4 regions of the Streptomyces sp. NPDC048516 genome follow, and region 1 is predicted to be linked to each of the others. Evidence: riboswitches for the same ligand, from Rfam matches in the RefSeq annotation. Region 1 holds a riboswitch; each other region holds the start of a gene.

Evidence for each region. Region 1 has a riboswitch for cyclic di-AMP ahead of ACGFR7_RS04270 (NlpC/P60 family protein). Riboswitches for the same ligand answer to the same signal wherever they lie in the genome.
Region 2: linked by a shared signal. The riboswitch ahead of ACGFR7_RS30005 (M23 family metallopeptidase) and the one ahead of ACGFR7_RS04270 (NlpC/P60 family protein) in region 1 are both predicted to bind cyclic di-AMP.
Region 3: linked by a shared signal. The riboswitch ahead of ACGFR7_RS28695 (transglycosylase family protein) and the one ahead of ACGFR7_RS04270 (NlpC/P60 family protein) in region 1 are both predicted to bind cyclic di-AMP.
Region 4: linked by a shared signal. The riboswitch ahead of ACGFR7_RS32715 (M23 family metallopeptidase) and the one ahead of ACGFR7_RS04270 (NlpC/P60 family protein) in region 1 are both predicted to bind cyclic di-AMP.

The regions. Positions count from the first base shown of each region.
Region 1 covers NZ_JBICWS010000002.1:81,174-85,377, forward strand. Annotated here, with positions in the region: gene ACGFR7_RS04260 (NlpC/P60 family protein) at 1-404, opposite strand, end outside; gene ACGFR7_RS04265 (hypothetical protein) at 730-1,083, shown strand; gene ACGFR7_RS04270 (NlpC/P60 family protein) at 1,305-2,456, opposite strand; cyclic di-AMP (ydaO/yuaA leader) riboswitch at 2,464-2,648, opposite strand; gene pcrA (DNA helicase PcrA) at 2,940-4,204, shown strand, end outside.
Region 2 covers NZ_JBICWS010000019.1:19,522-23,725, forward strand. Annotated here, with positions in the region: gene ACGFR7_RS30000 (GntR family transcriptional regulator) at 166-855, opposite strand; gene ACGFR7_RS30005 (M23 family metallopeptidase) at 1,125-1,904, opposite strand; cyclic di-AMP (ydaO/yuaA leader) riboswitch at 1,917-2,072, opposite strand; gene ACGFR7_RS30010 (M16 family metallopeptidase) at 2,285-3,667, opposite strand; gene ACGFR7_RS30015 (M16 family metallopeptidase) at 3,706-4,204, opposite strand, start outside.
Region 3 covers NZ_JBICWS010000017.1:28,910-33,113, reverse strand. Annotated here, with positions in the region: gene eno (phosphopyruvate hydratase) at 1-459, opposite strand, end outside; gene ACGFR7_RS28695 (transglycosylase family protein) at 788-1,459, opposite strand; cyclic di-AMP (ydaO/yuaA leader) riboswitch at 1,467-1,638, opposite strand; gene ACGFR7_RS28690 (transglycosylase family protein) at 1,890-2,873, opposite strand; gene ACGFR7_RS28685 (cytochrome P450) at 3,172-4,204, opposite strand, start outside.
Region 4 covers NZ_JBICWS010000024.1:59,938-64,141, forward strand. Annotated here, with positions in the region: gene ACGFR7_RS32705 (PP2C family protein-serine/threonine phosphatase) at 1-744, shown strand, start outside; gene ACGFR7_RS32710 (DUF2332 family protein) at 847-2,013, opposite strand; cyclic di-AMP (ydaO/yuaA leader) riboswitch at 2,297-2,452, shown strand; gene ACGFR7_RS32715 (M23 family metallopeptidase) at 2,464-3,588, shown strand; gene ACGFR7_RS32720 (aldo/keto reductase) at 3,664-4,204, shown strand, end outside.

The DNA.
Region 1 (4,204 bases):
TACTGGCTCGCGGCCACGGCGCCCAGCTCGCTGCGGGCGTCGTTCAGTTCCGCGGTTCGGCGGGCGGCCTCGTCCTGCAGCCTGCTCAGCTCCTCGCGGGCGGTGCCGGCGGCTTCCTTCGCGCCGTTGTAGCTCTGCGTGGCCACCTCTGCCTCCTGGTACAGCGCGTTGACCCGGTCCTTGACCCGGTCGGGGGTGAGCCGGTGGGCGGCCTGGCCGGCGCCGTCGGCAACGGCGGCGACGGGGGCACCCTCCGCCGCCGGAGCGAAACCCGTGGCGGTGGCGGCGCCGGCCAGGGCCAGGGTGGCGGCCGTGCGGGCGGTGCGTGCGCTGCGTGCGCCGCCGGTGAGCGCGGCGAGCGGATGCTGCCGCGGCTTGCGGTGCGAGGCCACGGTGGCCGTCACTTCCTTCCCTTGGTGCCCGTGGGCCCGGCGGCGGTCCGTCACGAGGGAACGGACCGCCGCCGCACCTCACGGCGGGGCGGCCGACAGGACGCCGGTGGGAGGCCGGCGAGGGCGGGGAGTCGACCGCCTGGAGGAGGACGCTAAGCCTGGGTGTTGCGGTGATGAGTCCGCTTGCCCGGGATTGCTCGCTTTCGACCGGGGTCGGTGCGCGGGTGACCATGGCGCCACGGCCACTCGGCCGGGACCGGGCCCGGCCTGACCGAAGCGGCGATTGTGGGCGCCCTGCCTGAAGGGCCGTGCTATGCGGCGGCTACGATCCAGCACTATGGACGTAGTAATCAATCTCTTCGTCGGCCTGCACATCATCGGCATCGCCTCCCTGCTGGGCGGCTTTCTGACCCAGATGAAGGCGATGGGCGCGGGCACCGCCCGCTTCGTGCCGGCGATGCTGCACGGCGCGCTGACGATGCTGGTCACCGGCATCGTGCTGGTCGGCCTCAACCAGGCCGAGGATCACAGCCTCAACACCATCAAGCTCGGCATCAAGATGGCCGTTCTGGTGGTCATCCTGGCGCTGGTCTACGTCAAGCGGGACGACGAGAAGATCGCCCCGCCGCTCTTCGGCGCGGTCGGTGCGCTGACGGTGGCCAACATCTTCATCGCCGTGCTCTGGACCTGAGCGGAACGGCGGACGCCCCGCGAGCCGGGCGCGGGGCGCAGGCCGGGGCGGCGTACGCCCCGCCGGCAGGGCTCCGGGCGCCGACGCACGGGCTCCTCAACGGCACACCGCGCGGTCGTCGCACTCCTCATCCGGAGGCGACGGCCGCGCGGTGGCGTGTGGGGGGTGGCCGTGGGGGGTGGCCGTGGGGGGTGGTCTGACGGGGGAGCGGGGGCCGGGCCTCAGCCCGGGCGGACGCTCCCGTAGATCGGCATGTAGTAGATCGACTCCTCCCGGACGTTGGCGCCCGGGTGCGGGGCGTGGATCATCTTGCCGCCGCCTATGTACATGCCGACATGGCTGATGTCGTCATAGAAGAAGACCAGGTCACCGGGCTTGAGGTCCTTGGTGGCGACCCGCTGGCCGGCCTTGACCTGGTCCCAGGTGGTCCGCGGCAGGCTGACGCCGGCCGCCTTCCACGCCGCCTGGGTCAGTCCCGAGCAGTCGTACGAGCTGGGTCCGGTCGCGCCCCACACATACGGCTTGCCCATCTGGGAGCGGGCGAAGGCGAGCGCCTTCTCGGCCTGGACGGAGGACGAACCCCCGGTCGAGCCACCGTTGTCGGAGCCGCCACCGGTCTGACCGCCGGACGGGCCGCCCCCGTCGTGCTGCTGCCGGCGCTCGCGCTCCTGCTGCTTGCGGGCCTCCTCCTCGGCCTTGCGCTTGGCCGCCGCCTCCTTCTGGCGCTCCAGCTCCGCCAGCCGCGCCTTCTCCTGGGCGGTCAGCTTGGACAGCAGCTGCCGGGCCTCGGTCAGCTTCTGCTGGACGGACTGCTTGGACTCCTTGAGCGAGGCCTGCGACGTCTGCAGCCGTTCCAGGTCGCGGGTCGCCGCCGCCCGCTGCCGGGCGGCCGCGGCCTGCTGCTCCTGGTAGTCGGAGACGGCCTCCTTCTGCCGCCCGGTCAGGCGCTCCATGAGGTGGCTGCGGTCGAAGAACTGCTGCGGGTCCTTGGCGAGCATCAGCTGCGCCGTCGGGTTCATGCCGCCGCTGCGGTACTGCGCCGCGGCGAAGGCGCCCAGCCGGCGCCGGGCGTCGTTCATCTTCTCGGCCCGCTCGGCGGCGGCGTCGAGCAGGCCGTCGACGCGGTCCCGCTGGTCGTCGGCGTGCTCCTTGACGGCGTTGTACTTCTGGGTGGCCACCTCGGCCTGGTGATAGAGCCCGTCGACCTTCTGCTTGACCTCTTCGATGCTGGGCTTGGGCGCCCGGGGGGCCGCGTCGGCGGACTGCGAGAGCAGCGTGGCCGAGGCGAGGGCGGCGGTGGTGAGCCCGACCGCCGTACGCCTTCCTCCGGGCGAGGTGAGAATGCTGGTGCGCGGCTTGCGATGCGACGCCAAGGCCGGCGACTCCTTCCGTGGACCGCCTACCGGGTTAGCTGTCGGGTTCGGGCGGTGTCGCTGACGGAAGGCTTGCCCTACGGTCCGGATGCCCGCTGGCGACGGCTGTCCGGATCGATTCACCCCGGTGGTGCTGGTGGGTCCCCGGCTCCGGTTGCCCGAAGGCAGGGCCGGACTCGGCGTGGGCGGCCCGTGCGGACGCTGTCGTCCACGGGGAGGCGGGCTGCCTGAGCGAGGACGTTAGCCAACTCGTGTGGCTCCTGTGAAGGCTGATGTTCGATATGCCCGAAACCTTTTTGTGACCTGAACGCGATGCGAGGGTTGTCATGGCAGATGTCGGATTCGGGTAGAGGAGCCGCCGACCGGTTTGCGCCGGCCCCGGACGCCCTGACCTGCCGCGGTGCCACGGCCCGCGGTGAAAGCGGGCCGCAATCGGCTACTGGGCCGCGGGCTGTCAGTGCGGCGGCCTAGACTCGGTGGGCGATGAGCAGCCTCTTTGACGACAGCTTCCTGGCGGACCTCGGCCACAAGGGCGAGGAGGAGCACCCTCCGCCCCCCGAGGACGAGCACGGCCCGGCCCCGGAGGAGATCCCTGCCGACCTCTTCGGCGGGAGGTTCGACGCGCCCCCGCCCAGAGAGGCGTACTACCGCGACGGTGCGGCCCGTCCCGTCCTCGACCCGGCGACGCTGCTGGAAGGGCTCAACGACGAGCAGAAGGCCGCCGTGGTGCACACGGGCGGCCCGCTGCTGATCGTCGCCGGTGCCGGCTCCGGCAAGACCCGGGTGCTCACCCACCGCATCGCTCATCTGCTCGCCGAGCGCCATGTCCACCCCGGCCAGATCCTCGCGATCACGTTCACGAACAAGGCCGCCGGCGAGATGAAGGAGCGCGTCGAGGAGCTGGTCGGCCCGCGCGCCAACGCCATGTGGGTCTCCACCTTCCACAGCGCCTGCGTGCGCATCCTGCGCCGCGAGTCCAAGAAGCTGGGCTTCACCTCCTCCTTCTCCATCTACGACGCCGCCGACTCCAAGCGCCTGATGGCCCTGGTCTGCCGCGATCTGGACCTGGACCCCAAGCGCTACCCGCCCAAGTCCTTCAGCGCGAAGATCTCCAACCTCAAGAACGAGCTCATCGACGAGGAGACCTTCGCCGGGACCGCCGCCGACGGCTTTGAGAAGACTCTCGCCGAGGCGTACGCGATGTACCAGGCCCGGCTGCGCGAGGCCAACGCCCTGGACTTCGACGACATCATCATGACGACGGTCAATCTGCTCCAGGCCTTCCCGGACGTCTCCGAGCACTACCGCCGCCGCTTCCGCCACGTCCTCGTCGACGAGTACCAGGACACCAACCACGCCCAGTACACCCTCGTCCGTGAGCTGGTCGGCCCCGCCGAGACCGCCGCCGAGCTGTGCGTCGTCGGTGACGCCGACCAGTCGATCTACGCCTTCCGCGGTGCCACGATCCGCAACATCCTCCAGTTCGAGGAGGACTACCCGGACGCGACCACGATCCTGCTGGAGCAGAACTACCGCTCCTCGCAGACGATCCTGTCCGCCGCCAACGCCGTCATCGAGCGCAACGAGAACCGCCGCCCCAAGAACCTCTGGACGGACGCCGGGGCCGGTCCCAAGATCACCGGCTATGTCGCCGACACCGAGCACGACGAGGCGCAGTTCGTCGCCGACGAGATCGACCGGCTGACCGACGCCGGTGACGCCAAGGCCGGCGACGTCGCGGTCTTCTA
Region 2 (4,204 bases), on a different contig from region 1:
GGAAAAGTGTGCGCTATCGGATCCCTCCGGTGCCGCACCTATGGCAGCGCGTATGCCGGCGCAGCACGTATGGCGGCACACATACCCACTGAATGCCGGCGGGGAGGAAAACGCGGTCTCGCACCCCGAATCCCATTCCGCGCTTCTTTGTATACGGGGCGATTGTTAAGGGCGGGCACGGACCGTGTTGACGGGCGGTTTCGGATCCCTCACCTCTGTTTTGGCGGGGCGCCGGAGCCGGTACACCGGGAGGGAGCGCTCGACATGAGCCGCCATCAGGGCACGGGCCCGTTCCGCATCCCCCCGGGCCACCGCGTCCAGCACCGCGCCGTGTTCGTCCCACGACTCCCGCGTACGGGCGGGCAGCTCCACGGCGTACATCCACTCGATCTTGCGCCGTAGCTGGGTCAGCAACGCCGTCAGGCTGGGGCTGCCGGCCGCCTGGGCCAGCGTCTCGTGGAACCAGCCGTCCAGTTGGCGCAGATCCGCCGGGCTGCCGTGACGGGCTCGCTCGCGGCCGAGCCGTACCAGGCCGCGGAGGACCTTGAGGTGGGCCGGGCTACGGCGGATGGCCGCGCGTGCGGCTCCCAGCGGCTCCAACAGGGCGCGGACGTCGAGGAGATCGGCGGCCTCCTGCTCGGTGGGCTCGGCGACGCAGGCGCCCGCGTGGTGGCGGGTGGTGACAAAACCTTCGGACTGCAGAGTCCGCAGGGCTTCACGGACCGGCACCCTGGAGACGCCGTACCGGGCCGCAAGGATCTCTTCGATCAGCCGGCTCCCCGGCGCCAGCGCACCGGAGACAATGTCATCGCGAATCGCCGTGCACACCGCATGAGCGGAAATATGGCCTCGCATCTTCCGTGCCTCCGCCGTAATCCCCTGGAAACGTCGCCGGTCGGCGACTATTCCGTGACTCTATTCGACCGGAACGCCTTTTCGGCGGGCTCCGGTTATTCAGGGAAATTTTTTGGCCGGAAGTGGGCGGGAGGGCACGGCGTATCCCCTGCACACCGACCCGGCACCGGATACAGCGAAGCCCCGGCCGTGGAGCCGGGGCTTCGGGCGGACGCTCGGTCCGGTGGCACGCGGCCCCGGTGAGGAGCGCGGGCGGGCGAGACGGAAGATCAGACCTTGACGCCGTGCGAGTGCAGGTACGCGATGGGGTCGATGTCCGAGCCGTAGTCGGCGCCGGTACGGGCCTCGAAGTGCAGGTGCGGGCCGGTGGCGTTGCCGGTGGCGCCGGAGAGGCCGATCTGCTGGCCCGGGGTGACGTGCTGGCCGACCGAGACGCCGAGCGACGACAGGTGGCCGTACTGGGTGTACGTACCGTCGTTCATCTTGATCACGATGTTGTTGCCGTACGAGCCGCCCCAGCCGGCCTCGACGACGGTGCCCGTGCCGACGGCGTGGACGGAGGTGCCGGAGGCGGCGTGGAAGTCGATGCCGGTGTGGCTGCCCGAGGACCACAGGCCGCTGGAGGCCTTGTAGGAGGTGGACACGTAGGAGTCGGCAACGGGGGCGACGAAGGTGTTGAGGCGCTTGCGCTCCGCCTCGCGGGCGGCGCGCTCCTTGGCCTTGCGGGCGGCCTCGACGCGCCGCTTGGCCTCCTCGGCCTGCTTCTTGGCCACGGCCTCGGCCTTCGCCTTCGCCGCCGCGGCCTCCGCTTCGGCCTGCTGCGCGTCGGCCTGGGCCTCGACATGGTTGGCGAGCTCGTCACCGAGCACGACCGCCTGCTGCAGACCGGTGTCGTGGGCGCGGGCCTCGTCCGTGGCCGCCAGCGCCGGCGAGGCCACGGAGGCGACCACGCCGCCGGCCGCGAGGGTGGCTATGCCGGCGATGTTGCGGGTCGTCCGAACGGGGCGGCTCGTACGACGGTGCTTCCCGGTGGCACGGATGAACGCCATGTACTGGCTTGTCCTTTCCCTCCTTCTCGCCTACCGGGTTAGCTGACGGGTTCGGAGCAGGAAGGTCTCCTACGGGCTCCTCCGGAGGGGAGTCCGATTCACCCCAAGGGACTCTGGGTCCCCGGCTCCCCTGGCTCGCGCCGTACGGGGACTCGGCGATGACTGTCCGGTGCCACGGTTGTGGCGGACTTGTGACGAACAGCCGGACCGACGCTAGACGGGGCAACTTTCAATCGGCAAACAGAACCGCTTTTTTGTGCGGGATGCCACAAGAACCGGCGCACCGGCCGCAATAAACCGGACATACGGCAACTCCCGTGGCAGACCATCGCCACGGGAGTTGCTTTGTCGATATGTGACCTTCCGTCACACGGGTGGCACTAGGCGCCGATGACCGTCACCTCACCGATGCCCAGCGCCTTGCTGGGCTCGGCGATCTGTGCCGCATCGCCCACCAGGACCGTCACCAGCCGGTCCACAGGGAAGGCGTTGACGGCCGCCGCGGTCGCCTCGACCGTGCCGGTCTCCGCGAGGCGGACGTAAAGCTGCGCCTGGAAGTCGTCCGGCAGGTGCTGCTCCACCTGGTCGGCGAGGGTGCCGGCGACGGCTGCCGCGGTCTCGTACTTCAGCGGCGCGACCCCGACGAGGTTCTGTACGGCGACATCCCGCTCGTCGTCCGTCAGCCCCTCTGCCGCGAGGGTGCGCAGCACGTTCCACAGGTCGTCGAGCGCCGGGACGGTGGAGGCGGTGTCCACCGAACCGCTGATGGCCAGCAGCGAGGCTCCCGTGGCCCCCTCGGGGGACGTGGGAGCGGTGGAGCGAAGCACCTGGCCGAAGGCGCGCACCCCGTAGGTGTAGCCCTTCTCCTCGCGCAGAACACGGTCCAGACGGGAGGTGAGGGTGCCGCCCAGGCAGTATGTGCCGAGGACCTGCGCGGGCCACACCCGGTCGTGCCGGTCGGCGCCGATACGCCCGATGAGCAGCTGTGTCTGGACGGCGCCGGGGCGGTCCACGATCACCACACGGCCGGTGTCGTCGGCGACGATCGGCGAGGCCTTCAGCGGCTCGGCCGACGAGCCGCTCCACGCGCCGAGCGTCTCGGCGAGCGCGGCGTCCAGGTCGACCCCGGTGAAGTCACCGACGATGACGGCAGTGGCCGTGGCGGGCCGTACATGGGCGTCGTAGAAGGCGCGGACGGCCGCGGCATCGACGCGTCCGACGGTCTCCTCGGTGCCCTGGCGCGGCCGTGACATACGGGACGTCGCCGGGAACAGTTCCTTGGACAGCGCCATCGCCGCGCGCCGGGCCGGGTTGGCGAGCTCGTGCGGGATCTCGTCGAGACGGTTGCGCACCAGCCGCTCGACCTCGCTCTCCGGGAAGGCGGGCGCGCGCAGCGCGTCGGCGAGCAGGCCGAGCGCACGCGGCAGCCGGGACGCCGGCACCTCGAGGGACACCCGTACACCGGGGTGGTCGGCGTGCGCGTCCAGAGTGGCACCGCAGCGCTCCAGCTCGGCGGCGAACTCCTCCGCGTCGTGCTTGTCGGTGCCCTCGGACAGGGCGCGCGCCATGATCGTGGCGACGCCGTCCAGGCCCTCGGGTTCGGCCTCCAGCGGAGCGACGAGGTTGATCTCGACGGCGACGACCTGCTGGCCGGGGCGGTGGCTGGTCAGGAGGGTGAGCCCGTTGGGCAGTTGGCTGCGGTCGGGGGCCGGGAAGGCCCACGGCCTGGGCGCGCCGCCCTGGGGCTGCGGGTGAAAGTCCATGCTGCACACGGGGGAATCGGCGTGGGTGGTGGCGTCGCTCACTGGTCCGCCTCCCCTTCCTCGGTGTCGGCGGCGTCGGTCGGCTCGGTGGGCTCGTAGACGAGCACCGCGCGGTTGTCGGGGCGCAGCCGGGCCTTGGCGACCGCCTGCACCTCCTCGGGAGTGATGTCCAGAACCCGCTGCACTGCGGTCAGCGCCAGCTGCGGGTCGCCGAACAGGACGGCGAAGCGGCACAGTTCGTCGGCGCGGCCGCTGACCGTGGCCAGCCGGTCCAGCCATTCGCGCTCCAGCTGGGCCTGTGCCCGCTCCATCTCCTCCGGGGTCGGGCCCTCGGCGGCAAAGCGGGCCAGCTCCTCGTCGACCGCGCGCTCGATGCCGGGGACCTCCACTCCGCCGGACGTCTTCACGTCCAGCCAGCCCAGCGAGGGTGCGCCGGCCAGCCGCAGCAGGCCGAAGCCGGCCGCCACGGCGCTGCGGTCACGGCGCACCAGCCGGTTGTACAGGCGGGAGGACTCGCCGCCGCCCAGGACGGTCAGC
Region 3 (4,204 bases), on a different contig from region 1:
GACGTGCGCGTTCGGGCCGCCGAGGTAGCGGAACAGCGGGAGGTCGCTGGCCTCGGAGGCGGCGTGCGCGACGGCGAGGGAGACGCCGAGGATGGCGTTGGCGCCGAGCGAGCCCTTGTTGTCGGTGGCGTCCAGGTCGAACATGGCCTGGTCGATCAGCCGCTGCTCGGTGGCGTCGTAGCCGACGAGCTCCGGGCCGATCTGCTCGATGACGGCCAGGACGGCCTTCTCCACGCCCTTGCCCAGGTAGCGGTTCGGGTCGCCGTCACGAAGCTCGATGGCCTCGAAGGCGCCGGTGGAGGCGCCGGACGGCACGGCGGCACGGCCGGTGCTGCCGTCGTCGAGGCCGACCTCGACCTCGACCGTGGGATTACCTCGCGAGTCGAGAATTTCGCGGGCTACGACGACGTCGATCGACGGCACGTTGTCTCCTTCGTGGGTGTCTGGCGTTCTGCGCATGAGCCTAACGGCCCCGGGTGCGTCAGCCTGCCCTTGGCCCGCTCCGTGGGACGGAACGACCCGGAAAACTTCCCAAAGGCCCAGTTCGCTGGACATTTGAGGGCATTGTTCGCTGAACGGGAAAAACCTGGAACGGCGCCGGTCACCGGCGTGCGGCCACCTCGGCTGCGGCGGCCCGGTCACGGCGCCGGATGAGAGAAGCCCCGCCGCGGCGCGCTGGAGCAAGCGCGCGCCGGGCGGGGCTGTCACACCGGAAGCTGTCTCACAGCGGTCTCACACAGGAAGGGGGCCCGCCGCTCGAGCCCACCTGGTCCCGGTGAGAGGAGACTCAGACGTTGAGCTTCTGACCCGGGAAGATCAGGTTCGGGTTGCCGCCGATGACCGACTTGTTGGCCTTGTAGACGGACTTCCAGTCGCTGCCGTGCGCCTTGGCGATCTTGGCGAGGGTGTCGCCCGCCTTGACGGTGTAGTTGCCGTGGCCCATGGACTTGCGCTCGGTCGAGCGCGAGGCGTGCTGCTCGGGAGCGGCCGGGGCCTTCTTCGTCTCGGCCTTGGCGGAGCCCTGGTCCTGCTGGGGCGCGGACTTGGTCTGCGCGGAGCCGGAGGTGTCGACGTCGGCCGCGGGGCCGCCGGAGGTCAGGTTGCCGGCGCCGGCGCAGGACCAGGCGCCCGGGCCCTGGATGGCGAGGAGCTTCTCGGCGGCGGCGATCTGCTGGGACTTGCTGGCCAGGTCGGCGCGCGCGGCGTACTTGGTGCCACCGGCCGCGGCCCAGCTGGAGTTGGAGAACTGCAGGCCACCGTAGTAGCCGTTACCGGTGTTGATCGACCAGTTGCCGCCGGACTCGCACTGGGCGACCTTGTCCCAGGTGGAGACGGAGGCGGCGGAGGCGGAGGTGGCACCCATCAGCGGGACGGCCACGGCAGCTCCGGCGATGCCGGCGAGGGTGGCGACGCGGACGGCCTTGGACGGACGACGGTGCTTGCCCTTGATGATCAGCATGGTTGGTTCGTTTCCTCACCGACGCCTACGAGGTGAGCTGTCGGGTTCGGGCTGTGAGAATCGCCCGGCCGTGTGCGCGTGGCGCACGTGGCTTCACCCCAAGCCGGTTGACCCGCTTTCACGGGCGGGGCCGGCACTTACCTTGGTTCCCCCGCTCCTGCCTTCGGCGCTTGCGCGTCAAGTGCCTCCGATCACCGGCAGGACTCGGCGTGTGATCAAAGGGCCCGCTTTGGCGAGCGGTCCTGACGTTAAGCAGTAATGGGCTTGGGGTTCAAACCCCACCATCTGAACCAAGTTGACCGCTTTTGATCACGAGTGGGTCACATACTCGCAGGTGAACCCCGGTTTGCCGAGGCGGCACACACCGGGGTTCGCCTGAGTCAACGAGACCCTTGTCTCACTTTCCCAAAAGCGGTCGAACGGCGGCGAATTACCCCGCGGAGTGCCCGAGATCGAGCAGTTGGCCCGGCTTGATCAGGTCCGCGTCGGAGCCGATGACGTCCTCGTTGCGGTCGTAGAGGGCGGTCCAGCCGCCGGACAGCCGGTGGGCCGAGGCGATGGCTGACAGCGTGTCACCGGGGCGCACGGTGTAGTCGCCGTCGGCCGCCGGGCCGGTGCGCTCGGCGTCACCACGCGAGGCGTGCCGGCCGCCGGAGGACCTGCCGCCGCCGTCGGCACCCTCGTCGCCCGTGCCGCCGCGGTGCTTGCCCTTCGCGGGCGTCTCCCGCGGCGTGCCGGTGGTGTCCGTACGGCTGCCGCCGTCGGACGGGCCGCCGGAGGGCTCGTCGGAGGGTTCGCCGGACCGCGACGGGTCGTCGGACGGGTCGGCTGACGGGTCGGCGGACCGCGACGGGTCGTCGGCCCGGTCGCCCGGCGTCGCCGGGTCGGAGGCCCCGTCGCCGGGCTCGTGCGTCCCGGCTGAGTCCGAGGCGTCGGGCGACGGCGTCGGATCGGACGACTCGTCGCCGGGCCGGTCGTGCGTCCCGGTGGAGTCCGAGGCGTCAGGGGTGCCGGACGAGTCCCAGGGGTCCGGGGAGCCGCCGTCGTCCGACGGGTCGGGCGAGGGAGTGGCGGTGCTGCCCGGGTCGACCTCCGGCGCCTGGCCGTCCTTGGTCAGACCGGCGCTCACCGCACAGCTCGACCAGACGTCCGGGCCGCGGTGGTCGAGGATCGACTCGGCCACCGCGATCTGCTGGGAGCGGCTGGCGAGGTCGGGGCGCGAGGCGTAGGACGAGCCGCCGTAGCTGTCCCACAGCTCCTGGGTGAGCTGCAGCCCGCCGTAGTAGCTGTTGCCCGAAGCCGCGCTCCAGACGCCGCCGGTCTCACACTGGGCGACCTTGTCCCAGGTCGCGGTGTCGGCGGCGTGAGCGCCACTCGCGGCGAGCAGTGGCAGGGCGAAACCGGCGCCGGTCACTCCCGCCGTGACAAAGATGGCCGGTGCCTGGCGGGGTCGACGGTGTCGGCCGTTCCCGGAACGCATGCGGATGCCTTTCGCGCGGCGGTTGAGTTGTACGACGAGCTCTGCGAGCTGCTCGACGGGTTACCAGCCCGGCCGACGCGCACGAGGCGCACCGTTACACCGGTCCCCCACATCACCGCTTCGGCCGATCGGGCCAAGCCCGTCGATCGTCGGTGGAAAGGTAGCCGGGGTCACGGGTAGTCACAAGTCGGTGTAGTGCAGATCACGCGAAGGTCACGCGCCTGACTCTCTGTCACTTTTGACCTTGTTGCTGGTCAGGGCGTTCGGGCGGGAACTCCACCGGCAGCGACCGCAGTCCGCGCATGATGAGCCCGCCACGCCAGCGCAAGGCGTCCGGCTCCACGGCGAGCCGGAGGTCCGGGAGCCGGGTCAGCAGCGTCGCCAGAGCGGCCTGTCCTTCGAGCCGGGCGAGCGGCGCACCCAGGCAGTAGTGGATGCCGTGCCCGTACCCCAGGTGCTGGTTGTCACGACGGGTCAGATCCAGGACATCCGGCTCGGCGAAGCGCGCCGGATCGCGGTCGGCGGCGGCCAGCACCACCAGGACCGGGTCGCCCTTCGCGATCCGCTGCCCGCCCAGGGTCAGCTCCTGCGTCGCGAACCGCCAGGTCGCCAGCTCCACGGGGCCGTCGTAACGGAGCAGTTCCTCGATGCCGGTGGTGAGCAGATCGGTGTCGCCCGCCGTGATCGACTTCTGCAGCAGCTCGCGCTGGGCCGGGTGGCGCAGCAGGGCGTAGATGCCGTTACCGATCAAGTTCACGGTCGTCTCAAAACCGGCGAACAGCAAGATGAAGGCCATCGCGGCGGCCTCGTTCTCGGTGAGGTGCTCACCGTGGTCCGAGGCGCGGATCAGGCCGGAGATCAGATCCTCGTCCGCCTCCGCGGTGTCCCCCAGCGACTCGCGCTTACGGTGGATCAGCTCGGCGAGATAGCCGCGCATCTTCTTCACGGACCGGGCGACACCGCCGCGCGGCCCCCCGCCGTGCCGGATCATCATGCCCGCCCAGTCGCGGAAGTCGTCCTGGTCCTCGCGCGGCACCCCCAGCAGATCGCAGATCGCGTAGATGGGGAGCGGGAAGGCGAACTCATGGATGAGGTCGGCCTCGCCCTTCGCCGCGAACTGGTCGATGAGGTGGTCGGTCAGCTCCTGGACGCGCGGGGCGAAGGCGGCCACCCGGCGCGGGGTGAAGGCCTTCGAGACCAGCCGGCGCAGCCGGGTGTGGTCCGGTGGGTCGATGTTGAGCAGATGCGTCATCAGGTTGGCGCTG
Region 4 (4,204 bases), on a different contig from region 1:
ATCTCGGAGGCCGCCCAGCGCGCCGTACTGCCCACGCCCCCCGAACGGCTCGCCGGCCTCGGCGTCGCCGCCCGCTACGTGGGGGCGCGGGCGGATGCCCGGATCGGCGGCGACCTCTATGCGGTGCAGGACACCCCGCACGGCGTACGGCTGATCGTCGGCGACGTACGGGGCAAGGGGCTGGAGGCCGTGGAAGCCGCGGTGATCGTCATCGGCGCCTTCCGCGAGGCGGCGGAGCAGGAGACGACGCTGGAGGCGGTGGCGGGCCGGCTGGAGCGGGCGCTGCAACGCGAGGGCGGACGGCGCGCGGGGCTCGACGAGTTCGAGGGGTTCACCACTGCCGTCCTCGCCGAAATCCCCGCCAATGGGCAGTCCGTGCTGCGCGTGCTCAACCGGGGCCATCCGTCCCCGCTGCTGCTCACCCTGGACGGCGGGCTGCGTGAGCTGGTGCCCGCGGTGCCGGCGCTGCCGCTGGGCATGAGCGAGGTGGCGAGCTGGCCGGACCGGTCGGACGAGACGTTCTTCCCGGCCGGCGCCCTGCTGCTGTTCTTCACCGACGGGGTGACCGAGGCCAGGGACCTGCTGGGCCGCTTCTACCAGCCGGCGAGCAGACTGCGCGGCCGTCGTTTCCGGGGTCCTGACGCCCTCCTGGACACCCTCGTCGAGGACGTCGCACGGCATACGGGCGGCGCGCCGGCCGACGATATGGCCTTGTTGGCGGTGCAGCGGCCGATGCGGGCGTAGGGAGGGCGGGGAAGGACGTAGTGCGGGTGCAGGGAGGACGTAGTGCGGGTGCGGGGAGGGGGCCGTAGCCCCGGCAACGCTCGCCGTCCCCTGCGGCAGGCCTTACACCACGCCCTCCGCCCCCGGGAGCCGGTGCAGGCTTTCACCGTACGGACCGCTGAGCGCGACCGGGCGCTCGTCCAGGGCGAGGGTCAGCAGCGCGTCATGCGGGTGCGGCGAACGGGGCGCCGGCGTGGGGATCCAGGGCAGGACGGAGTGGTGCTCGTGGGAGACCCAGTGCCCGCCGCCGGGCCGTCCGCGCAGCAGCGACCGCACGAGATGCGCGAACTCCTCGCGGCGGGCGGGCGCGAGGCCGGCCAGCGCGGTGCTGTGGAAGATGACCAGCGTGGCCTCGGGCGGTGCCTCGGCGGCGAGCGCGGGCAGCTCGTGGAGCAGATCGCCGCGCACCATCCGCGGCCGTGGCGCCGCCCGTACCGCCTCGACGGCCGCGGCCAGCCGCGCCGCCCGTGCCCCGTCGCCCGGCCATACGAGCGCCTGCAGCCAGCGCAGATCGTCCGGTTCGGCGGCCGGGTCGAGCGGGTCGAGGCCGATTCCGGCCCGCCAGACGATCCGCGGCATCCGGTCCAGGCCGGGCAGCTCGTCGGCCGCCCACCCCGTACTACGGCACTCCAGCACCAGCGGGCTCTCCGGCGCCCCTGCCACTGCCACTGCCATTGCCTCGGAGCGACGGATACCGCTTCCCCCGTCGTCCTCGTACGAGCGCAGGTAGCGATGGCGGTAGCGGTAGCCATAGCGATCGGGATGCAGACACAGCCCCGCCGACGTGCCGACCTCCAGCAGCGCCAGCGGCTGCGGCAGGCGGGCGAGCAGCGGCAGCAGCGTCGCGCAGTGGGCCGGCTCATCGGTCCGGGACGAGCGCTGCATGATCACCGCACGCACCTCGCTCCAGTGCCGTACCGTCCACTCGCGCCAGCGGCCGTACGCCGTTTCGCCGCGCGGCCCCAGCTCGGCGTGCGGGCCGTCGAGATAGCGGACGGCGGCGAGCAGAAGCTCCGGCTGCTGGGCGCCGCCGGCCGGCAGCGACCCCGACAGCAGATCGCAGAGCTCCGGGTCCTGGCTGATCCGCGCGCTCAGCTCCTCATGCGCCGCGGACCGCCCCCGCGCCTGACGCCAGGAGAACTCCCGGTACCGCTCCGCCAGCCCCCATGTGCCGGCAACGGCGCGCGCGACGTGACGGGTGTTCCCGGTGTTCCCGACGTTGACGGCCATGATCCGACGTTACTGCTCTCACGTTCCGTCACCGAGGGGCACCCCTCCGCATAACGACTGGTGCACAATCGCCGCGAGATCGTTTAGGGGAGGGCGGTCAACTCGCCCGGTTTGCGGCCGTGCTGGCCGAAAAAGTCCACGCCAAAGCTCCTGCCCAGCCGCTACGAAATCCCGGGAAGGCTTGGAATTCGACCACGATCTCTATTACTGTCCGATAACGCAGCGCGGTCGTCCCAGCCGTCGCAAGAGGCGGCACCGTGCGCCGACGCCGAATCCCGCACGCGCTTTTCACGCACCTCCAGCACCTCGAACTGCACCAAGGGAACCGGGGAACCACTTCCTTGGGGTGAATCGGACGCTCTCCGCCAGCGGGCGCCCGTAGGAGACCTTCCTGCTCCGAACCCGTCAGCTAACCCGGTAGGCGAGAAGGAAGGAAAGGAGAGCGCCCCCGTGGCGTCCAACAGGCCTGCCCCCGAGGGTCCGTCCGCCTACGACCTCGATGACCGAGGTGCCTTCCCGGGCCCCGGTGATGCGGACAACAACAACGACGGACCGTGGGAGGAATGGAATCCCACCGAGGATTCCGTCCGCTCGGTCCGCGGCAAGCACCGGGTGGCCAAGCAGCGTGGCGGCGGGCTCGCCCGCGGTGGCACGGTCCTGGGCGTCGGCGTCATCGCGGCGGTCGGTGCCGGCGGAATGGCCACGGCCGAGGGCCGCCCTCCGGTGCCGATCTCGATGCCCGACGTCGGCGGAATGGCCGACGACCTCGCCGACAAGCTGCCGGACGTCAAGTCCCTCCCCGGCGTTGGTGACCTCATATCGGACGCGGACGCGGACGCCGACGAGGGCACGGATACGGCCGCGGCCTCGGCCGCAGGCAGGGACACGGGCACGGCCTCCGCCGCGGCCGGCAACGCGGCCTCGGGCGCGGACGCCGGTGAGGCGCTGCGCAGCCGCATCCTCCAGCAGGCCGACGCGCAGCAGGGCGCCGCCGAGCAGGAGGCCCGTGAGGGCGCCGAACACGCCGCTTTCCAGACCGCCGATAAGGCAGCCGACGCCCACCAGAAGTCGGCCGAAAAGGCCGCAGCAGCCAAGAAGGCGGCCGAAGTGGAGGCCAAGCGCGAGGCCGAAGAAGCGGCCCGTCAGAAGGCGGAGGCCGCCCGCCTCGCCAAGCTGGCGAAGAACTTCATCGCTCCCGTCTCCTCGTTCACCCTCACCGCCAGCTTCGGCCAGGCCGGCGACCGCTGGGCCGCGGACCACACCGGCCAGGACTTCGCCGCGCCGACCGGCACGCCCGTCAAGGCCGTGCACTCCGGCACCATCACCCAGGCCGGCTGGGCCGGCTCGTACGGCTACCGCATCGTCCTCACCCTCGACGACGGCACCGAACTCTGGTTCTGCCATCTGTCCTCGATGGTGAAGACCTCCGGCAAGGTCAGCACGGGCGATGTCATCGGCCGCGTCGGCGCCACCGGCAATGTCACCGGCCCGCACCTCCACCTGGAGGTGCGCCCCGACGCCGGCGACCCGATAGACCCCATGCCGTGGCTGCGCGATCACGGCATCAAGGTGTGAACGCCTGACGGGATGTGCCGTCGGGGGAGAGGGAACGGAGGGAATAACTCCGCTCCCCCGACGTTGCCACCACGTATGACCGCGACACACACCCCCCGGAATCATCAGTCCCTGGGCTCGCTCTCCGTCTCCCCGCTGTCCCTCGGCGGTAACGTCTTCGGCTGGACGGCCGACGAGAGCGAATCCTTCGCCGTGCTCGATGCCTACGTCGCGGGCGGTGGCAACTTCATCGACACCGCCGACGTCTACTCGGCCTGGGTCCCCGGCAACAAGGGCGGTGAATCCGAGACCGTCCTCGGCAACTGGCTGACCTCCCGCGGCAACCGCGACGATGTCGTCATCGCCACCAAGGTCGGTGCCCACCCGGACCACAAGGGCCTGTCCGCCGCCACCGTCAAGTCCGCGGTCGAGCTCTCCCTCACCCGCCTGCGCACCGACTACATCGACCTCTACTACACCCACTACGACGACGAATCGGTGGAGGTCGGCGAGTTCCTTACCGCCCTCGACGACCTCGTCCGGGCCGGCAAGGTCCGCGAGATCGCCGCGTCCAACATCTCGGCGGAGCGCCTGGAGGAGTCCCTGGCCTTCTCCGCCCGCGAGGGCCTGGCCCGCT